One region of the Ancylobacter sp. IITR112 genome, then DNA from elsewhere that is predicted to be linked to it. Evidence: predicted binding sites of a transcription regulator. Region 1 holds the regulator's gene; the other holds the start of a gene.

Region 1 (4,207 bases):
AGCTGAACTTCTTCTACGGCGACAACCACGCGCTGAAGAACATCAATTTCGAGATCCCGGAAAAGCGCGTCACCGCGATGATCGGGCCCTCGGGCTGCGGCAAGTCCACGCTGCTGCGCATCTTCAACCGCATGTACCAGCTCTATCCCGGCCAGCGCGCGGAAGGGAAGATCCTGTTCGACGGCGCGGACCTGCTGAGCAAGGATCTCGACTCCACCGTGGTGCGCTCGCGCATCGGCATGGTGTTCCAGAAGCCGACGCCCTTCCCGATGTCGATCTACGACAACATCGCCTTCGGCGTGCGCCTGCATGAGCGCCTCTCCAAGGCGCAGATGGACGAGCGTGTCGAGTGGTGCCTGCGCAAGGCGGCGATCTGGGAGGAGACCAAGGACCGGCTCCACACTTCCGCGCTCGGCATGTCCGGCGGCCAGCAGCAGCGCCTGTGCATCGCCCGCACCATCGCGGTGCGGCCGGAAGTGATCCTGCTCGACGAGCCCACCTCGGCGCTCGACCCGATCTCCACCTCGAAGATCGAAGATCTGATCGACGAGCTGAAGCAGGAATTCACCATCGTCATCGTCACCCACAACATGCAGCAGGCGGCGCGCTGCGCCGACATCACCTCGTTCTTCTATCTCGGCGAGCTGATCGAGGTCGCCGCGTCGAACGAGATTTTCACCAACCCGCGCGAAGCCCGCACCCGCGACTACATCACCGGCCGGTTCGGTTGAGCCCGCGACGAGAGAGGCCTGCCCCATGACCGAACATATCGTCTCGTCATTCGACACCGACCTCAAGGAACTCGGCCGCAGCGTCGTCGAGATGGGCGGACAGTCCGAGCGCCTCGTCGCCGATTCCGTGCAGGCGCTGGTCAAGCGCGACACGGAACTGGCGCAGAAGGTGATCGTGCTCGACGGTCCGGTCGACCTGCTGCAGCGCGAGATCGAGGAAAAGGCGGTGCTCATCATCGCCCGTCGCCAGCCGCTGGCCGGCGACCTGCGCGAGATCGTCGCGGCGATGCGCATCGCCAATGATCTCGAGCGCATTGGCGACCTCGCCAAGAACACCGGCAAGCGTGTGCTCGCCCTCACCGGCGAGTTCCACCCGCAGAAGCTGGTGCGCGGCGTGGAGCACATGTCCACCATCGTGCTCGAACAGCTCAAAGTGGTGCTCGACGCCTATGCCACCCGCGACGAGACGCGGGCGCTGGAAGTCTGGCAGCGCGACGGCGAGGTCGATGTGCTCTACACCTCGCTGTTCCGCGAACTCCTCACCTATATGATGGAGGATCCGCGCAACATCTCGCTGTGCACGCATCTGCTGTTCTGCGCCAAGAACATCGAGCGCATCGGCGACCACGCGACCAACATCGCCGAGACCATCCACTATCTTGTGACCGGCCAGCTTCTCACCGAGGAGCGTCCCAAGCAGGACACCAGCAGCCTGACCAGCGTCGCGTTCCCGGCCTGACGCCGGCGACCCGCGACCGCTCGGGAACGACATCATGCCCACCAACATACTGATCGTGGAGGATGAGGAGCCCCTCACCCTCCTGCTCCGCTACAATCTCGAATCCGAAGGCTATTCGGTCGATAATGTCGGGCGGGGCGACGAGGCGGAGACAAGGCTGCGCGAAAGCGTGCCGGACCTCCTCATCCTCGACTGGATGCTGCCCGGCCTCTCCGGCATCGAACTGTGCCGCCGCCTGCGCGCCCGGCCGGAAACCGAGCGGATGCCGATCCTCATGCTCACCGCCCGCGGCGAGGAGACCGAGCGCGTGCGCGGTCTCGCCACCGGTGCGGATGACTATGTGGTGAAGCCGTTCTCCGTCCCCGAGCTGGTGGCCCGGGTGCGGGCGCTGCTGCGCCGCGCCAAGCCGGAGCACATCTCCACCTTGCTGCGGGCCGGCGACATCGAGCTCGACCGCGAGACCAAGCGCGTGCACCGCGCCGGGCGGGAACTGCATCTCGGCCCGACGGAATTCCGCCTGCTGGAATTTCTCATGCAGTCGCCCGGCCGGGTCTATTCGCGCGAGCAGTTGCTCGACGGCGTGTGGGGGCAGGACGTTTATATCGACGAGCGTACGGTCGATGTGCATGTCGGCCGGCTGCGCAAGGCGCTCAACCGTCCGCGCCAGCCGGACCCGATCCGCACCGTGCGCGGCTCCGGCTATTCCTTCAACGAGATGTTCGCCCGCGCGCACTGAGCGCGGGCGAGCCGCCGGCCGGTCACCGCCCGCCGCCTCAGGCTGTGCGTGCCGGCGCGGCGCGGTAGTGCGCCTCGATTTCCAGCAGGCGCTGCTTGCGCCACAGCCCGCCGCCATAGCCGGTGAGGGCGCCGTCAGTACCGAGCACACGGTGGCAGGGGATGATGAGCGCGAGCTGGTTGGCGCCGTTCGCCCGCGCCACGGCGCGGATGGCGGAGGGCGCGCCGATCCGGCGGGCGATGTCGGCATAGCTCGCCGTCGCGCCGGCCGGTATGCGCCGCAGTTCCGCCCAGACGGCGCGGGTGAAGGCGCTGCCGTCGAGCGCGACAGGCGTGGCAAACTCCGCCGACCGGCCGGCGAAATAGGCCGCGAGTTCGGCGCGGATGCTCTCCGTTGGCGCATAGCTGCCGATCCCCAGCTCCCCCTTCGCGCCCTTGCGCAGCCGGGTGATCTCCGCCGGCAGGCCGCGCCGCTCAACGAATTCGAGCAGGTGGAGATGGGTGGCGCTGGAAATCGCGATCATGTCGCCGAGCGGCGTGCCGATCCAGTCGGCGAGCAGCCGCCCCTCGCCGGCGATCTCGCCCGGTGCGCAGCCGATCAGCCGGGCGAAGGCGGCGCGGAAGGCGCTGGCGGACTGGAAGCCGGCCTCCTGCTGCGCGGCGATGACCGATCCGCCGAGCGCCAGCGTCTCGAAGCCCTCGCGCAGCCGCCGGTGCCGGGCCATGTCGAGAAAGGTCATGCCGAATTGCCGCTTGAAGGCACGGCGGACGGTGGAGAGGTCATAGCCCATGCGGGTGATGTCGTCCTCGCCGAAGCGATAGGCCGGGCGCGCGTCGAGCGCGGCGAGCAGCGCCGCGATCATCGGGTCCGCCTCAGCGGCGGGCCGCAGCGGATGGCAGCGCTTGCACGGGCGGAAGCCAGCTTCGATGCAGGCGCCGATGGTGGGGCGGAAGCTGCAATTCTCGATCAGCGGCTTGCGCGCCGGGCAGGTGAGCCGGCAAAAGATGCCCGTCGTGGCGACGCAGACATAGGCGCGCCCCTCATAGCGCGCGTCACGCGCCAGCAGCGCCTGATAGAGCGTGGCGGCGTCCGGCAAGGTGAGGTCGAACAGGTCGTGCAGGGTTTCGGTCGGCATGGCCCGACGCTAGCACCGCGCCGGCACCGGCGCCGCCGGAAAACGGGCGGTTATTTTCCCGGCGCCCTCAACTTTCCGGCTGGTTGTGCCCCTTCTTCGGCCAGTTATGCGAGAGCACAAAGTCGGAGATGCGCGGGGCGATTTCGGCGCGGAAGCGCGAGCCGTTGAACACGCCGTAATGGCCCACGGTCGGCTGCAGGTAATGCGCCTTCATGTCGTCGGCGAGCCCGGAGCACAGGGTTTGCGCCGCCCGCGTCTGGCCGATGCCGGAAATGTCGTCATTCTCGCCCTCGACGGTGAGCAGCGCGACATTGCGGATCTTCGACGGATCGACCCTGGCGCCGCGATGGGTCATCAGCCCGCGCGGCAGCGCATGGTCGATGAACACGGTCTGCAGCGTCTGCAGGTAATATTCCGCCGGCAAATCCATGACCGAGAGATATTCGTCGTAGAACTCGCGGTGCTTGGCGGCGGAATCGCCGTCGCCCTTGACGAGGTGGCCGAACATGTCGGCATGGGCTTTCAGATGGCGCTCCAGATTCATCGCCATGAAGCCGTGCAACTGGAGAAAGCCGGGATAGACCTGCCGCATCACCCCGGCATTGGGCCAGGGCACGGTGGTGATGACATTGCGCTGGAACCACTCGATGCCGCGCTCTTCCGCGAAATGGTTCACCGCCGTCGGGCTTTCGCGCGTGTCGATCGGCCCGCCCATCAGCACCATGGAAGCCGGCACGTCGGGGTCGCCCATCTCTTCCATCCGCGCCACGGCGGCGAGCACCGGCACGGCCGGCTGGCAGACCGCGAGCGCATGCACCCCGCCACCGAGATGGTGGAAGATGTCGATGACGTAGTCGATATAGTCG
Region 2 (4,207 bases), 2.3 Mb from region 1:
TGACCTCGATCGGCTTGCCGGGCACGATCTGCAGGGCGCGAACCACCTCCTGGGAGGACTGCGCCACCAGAAGGGCGGGACGAAGCGCCGGGTGGCCGAGGCTCAGGCGCACATGCGAGCCGAGGAACTCGACATGTTCCACGACCACGCCCACGCGATTGGTGGATTCCCAGTCGGCATGGGGGTCGGCGCCGATGATGCGCACATCTTCCGGGCGGATGGCGGCGGTGAGATGGATGCCCTCCGCCGGCACGCCACGGCCGGCCCGCAGCCGCATCTCGCCCACCTGGACCTCGCCGCTATGGACGACGCCCGGAAGGAAATTCATGGCGCCGATGAAGTCGGCGACGAAGCGCGTGGCGGGAGCGTTGTAGATCTCGGCCGGTGTCCCCACCTGCTCGACCACGCCGACATTCATCACCACCACGCGATCCGCCATGGAAAGCGCCTCGTCCTGGTCGTGGGTGACCATGACGGTGGTGACGCCGAGGCGGGACTGGAGCTGCTTCAGTTCGTTGCGCAGGTGGAGACGCACCTTGGCGTCGAGCGCGCTCAGCGGCTCGTCCAGCAGGATCAGGCCCGGACTGGGCGCCAGCGCGCGGGCAAGGGCGACGCGCTGCTGCTGGCCACCAGAAATCTGCGACGGGTATTTGTGGCCGTGCTCCTTCAGGCCGACCAGCTCCAGCAACTCCTCCACGCGCGCCGTAACGGCGGGGCGCGGCATGCGCCGATTTTCCAGACCGAAGGCGATGTTCTGGCGCAGCGTCAAATTGGGGAAGAGGGCATAGGACTGGAACACGATGCCGAAATCACGCTCCTCCGGCGGCAGAGCGGAAATGTCGCGCCCGCCCTGGCGGATGGTGCCGGAGCTCTGAATATCGAGGCCAGCGATGGCGCGCAGCAAGGTGGTTTTGCCGCAGCCGGACGGGCCGAGAAAGCAGACGAACTCGCCCTCGCCTACCTCCAGCGAGACGCCCTGCAGCGCCACGAAATCGTTGAAACGCTTGGTGACATTCTCCACCACCAGATAGGGGGGACGCGCGGGCGGCTCGAGGGCGGCCAGCGCCAGCTCAACGGCGTGTTCAGTCATGTGGCAGTCCCTCGCTCCTGCGGCGCCGGCCCCGAGCGGCCCGGGCTGCTCTCATCCAACCGTCGGGGAGCGGCCCATGGCGGACCTTCCTCCGACGGCTCCCTCCCACGGCCCGCTTTCGCTGCCCTGCCCGGCATGCCGGACAGGGCGCGCGTGGCGGCTCAGCCCTTGGGTTCGGACTTGCTGCCGAAGCGCTTCTGCCACTCTTCGAGAATGGCGGCGCGGTGCGACGCGGCCCACTCGAAATCGTTCTTGATGAGCTTGGCTTTGATGTCCGCCGGAATGTTCTTGATCGTCTCTTCCATGGCCGGGTTGCCAAGGATGGCGTAGTTTTTGGCGTAGATCTGCATGGCCGCGTCGGAGACCGCCCAGTCGATCAGCTTCCTGGCATCGGCCTCATTGGGCGTGCCCTTGATGATGGCGGAAGCCTCCACGTCCCAGCCGACGCCTTCGGTCGGCACAATGGCTACAACAGGCGCGCCCTGGTTGATGACGCGCGCGGCGCGAAACGCGAAGGAGATGCCGATGGGATATTCGCCGGACGCCGCCAGCGTGCAGGGCTTGGAGCCGGAATGGGTGTAGGTGGCGATGTTCTGGTGCAGGGCGTCCATATAGGCCCAGCCCTTCTCGTCGCCCCACATCTGCAGCCAGCTCGACACGTCCAGGAAGCCGGTGCCGGAAGAGGCGGGATTGGGCATCACGACGAGGCCCTTATATTCCGGCTTGGCGAGATCGGCCCAGGAGGTGGGAATGGGAAGGTCGCGCTTCTTCATTTCCACCGTGTTGACGCACAGCGCCGCCGCCCAGGCATTGGTGCCGATCCAGGTGGGAGGCGTATCCTTGGAGACGAAGCGGAGGTCGATCTTGTCGAGACCCTTGGGCGCATAGCCTTCGAGCATGCCTTCCGCATCCAGCACCTGCAGTGAGGTGGCGGCGGTGCCGAGCACGACGTCCGCCTGCGGGTTGTCCTTCTCCGCCAGCAGCTTGGCGGTGATGATGCCCGTGGAGTCACGCACCCAGCGAATAGTGATGCCGGGATTCTGTTCCTCGAAGCTCTTCTTGTAAACCGGCAGGAGATCGGCCTCCAGCGCCGTATAGACCGTGAGTTCGCCCGCATGCGCAACGCCCGAAAGGAGCGCCAGGCTGGCTACCAAGAGACTTGTCAGACGTGCCATTGGTTCTCTCCTGCACCGGGGCCATCGGTTCGCCGAGGCCATGTGTTCGCGCGGTCATGTGCCGCTAGCGGGTTACAGAAACGGTATTTTGAAACCGTGACAGAGGGGTGACGAGGCCCTTGCGGCCGCCCTCCCCTCCGGCCGGCCGGCATGGAGGGCTGAGCCGCCGCTTCCATGCCCGGGCGGCATGGAAGGCGCCGCTGTCGCGCCACGAGAGGCCGGGCATCCCGGCAATTGGGTCCGGCTGCGGCAGGTGCGCCAGCCTCTTGCGCGGCCGGCCGTCGTGACGGTGCCCCGCGGCCTTGATGCGGTTTGACGTTCGTTCTGGCCCGATGAGAGGACCCGGACATGAAACGCAGCCGCTTCTCGGAAGAGCCGATCTTCGCCTTGCTGGACGAACCGGCATCGGGTGTTTCGGGTGCGGATCTCTGCCGCAGGCACAGTGTGAGCGACGCCCGCCTCTATCCATGAAAGGTGACGTCCGGCGCAAATGACAGGCGCGTCGGTCAGCCGCCGAAATGGCGGATCACTTCGGCGTAGATCGCGCCGACCTGGGCGGGATTGCAGGCTTGCCGCCAGTTCCAGGCATAGCGGGGATGCGGCTGGCCCAGGAAGTCGGCGATACGCCTTGCGCCGTCCTCCGGTTCGATATGCGCCGGCAGGAACAGCGTCTCCTGGCCGAACAGCTCACGGTGAGCATCGAGATCGGACAGGATCAGCGGCGTGCCGTGGCAGGCGGCAAGCGCCGCCGACATGTTGAAGCCCTCGAACTCCGACAGGCTCACAAAGGCCGTGGCGTGGTAGGAGAGCGACTGAAGCAGCCGGTCCTCGACATGACCGAGATGGCGTATGCGCCCCGGCGGCAGATGCGCCAGCTCGGCGAGCCCCGGCAGGGTCTCGCGGCCATGGCCGGTGAGCAGCAGGCGGAGGTTGGGCAGGCGGGCGGCCAGAGCCTCGAACACGCGAAACAGCCCGGCAAAGTTCTTGTGAGGGTGGGCATGCATCGAGGCCAGGAGAAACGGTTCCGACCCGGCCTCCGGCGGGCGCGGTCCCGGAGGCTCCACACCGATGGGATTGTAGATCACCGCCTGATTGCGCGGCGCGCCGTAGCGTTCCAGATAATGTCGCCGCGTCGTCTGGCTGACAAAGACGAGGCAGTCGGAGTGCGCGCCGGCTTCCGCGAAGGCACCGGAGAGCCAGTCGCGGCGCTGGGGCGGGAAATACTGGGCCAGGAAGGCGAATTGCAGGTCGTGGATCAGGCTGATGACCGGCGAGGTGCCGCCCCGCAGCCGGCCCGGCACGGGCGACTGGAAATTGGGGAAGAACAGGATCGCGTCCGGAAGCTGGCGGGCGAGTGCCTGCGCCACATGCCGCTCGCGGTCGAGATAAGCGAGGTCGGGTGCGTCCAGCCCCAGGTGCCGCGCGAGCGCCCGCGCGGACAGCACGCGCGGGCTGAACTGCCGCGCGAGCAGCCTGAAGACCTGCTCCGATACCCGCGCTACCCCGCCCATGGCGGGGTAGTCCTGCACGATGTCGATAAACAGGATGGGTCGCTTGATGTCGGACCCGCCCGGCACGTCGGCTTCAGGCTCGGCTCCTGGCTGCATATCGGCCGAAGAAGATCAGAACTTGACGTTCAGCTTGGCGGTGAAGCTCTGGTCCGAGAGATCGGAACCGAACATCCCGCCATAGGCGATGCCGACGGCCGCGATGGGGGAAACGGCGAGGTCGAGCCCGGCCTCCACCACCAGCGCGTTTTCGGCCAGCGGCACGCCGGACACTGCGAATGGCAGGCTGCCCGACGCGTAGGTCATGCTCACCGAAGGATCGGTGTCGCCGAAGGCCGCGCTCCACCCCACCATGCCCTTGGCGGTCGCCGCGAGGCTGCCGAGGTTGAAGCTGTTGCTCGCCCTGAGCCCGAGCGTGGAAAAGCCGGTGCTCA

The links. Region 1 encodes PhoB, which activates phosphate uptake and scavenging genes when phosphate is short. Its sites were predicted from a motif close to TGTCATNNANCTGTCAT; they were not measured.
Region 2: AAC979_RS08560 (putative 2-aminoethylphosphonate ABC transporter substrate-binding protein) is a predicted target of PhoB. The motif match lies at 2,362-2,378, and genes of this name have one in related genera.

What each region holds. Positions count from the first base shown of each region.
Region 1 is NZ_JBGCUS010000001.1:4,056,246-4,060,452, forward strand. Features, by position in the region: gene pstB (phosphate ABC transporter ATP-binding protein PstB) at 1-731, shown strand, start outside; gene phoU (phosphate signaling complex protein PhoU) at 757-1,470, shown strand; gene phoB (phosphate regulon transcriptional regulator PhoB) at 1,505-2,206, shown strand; gene AAC979_RS19305 (bifunctional transcriptional activator/DNA repair enzyme AdaA) at 2,244-3,341, opposite strand; gene AAC979_RS19310 (polyhydroxyalkanoate depolymerase) at 3,409-4,207, opposite strand, start outside.
Region 2 is NZ_JBGCUS010000001.1:1,788,500-1,792,706, forward strand. Features, by position in the region: gene AAC979_RS08555 (putative 2-aminoethylphosphonate ABC transporter ATP-binding protein) at 1-1,090, opposite strand, end outside; gene AAC979_RS08560 (putative 2-aminoethylphosphonate ABC transporter substrate-binding protein) at 1,252-2,265, opposite strand; gene AAC979_RS08565 (transposase) at 2,614-2,736, shown strand; gene AAC979_RS08570 (glycosyltransferase) at 2,772-3,842, opposite strand; gene AAC979_RS08575 (autotransporter domain-containing protein) at 3,888-4,207, opposite strand, start outside.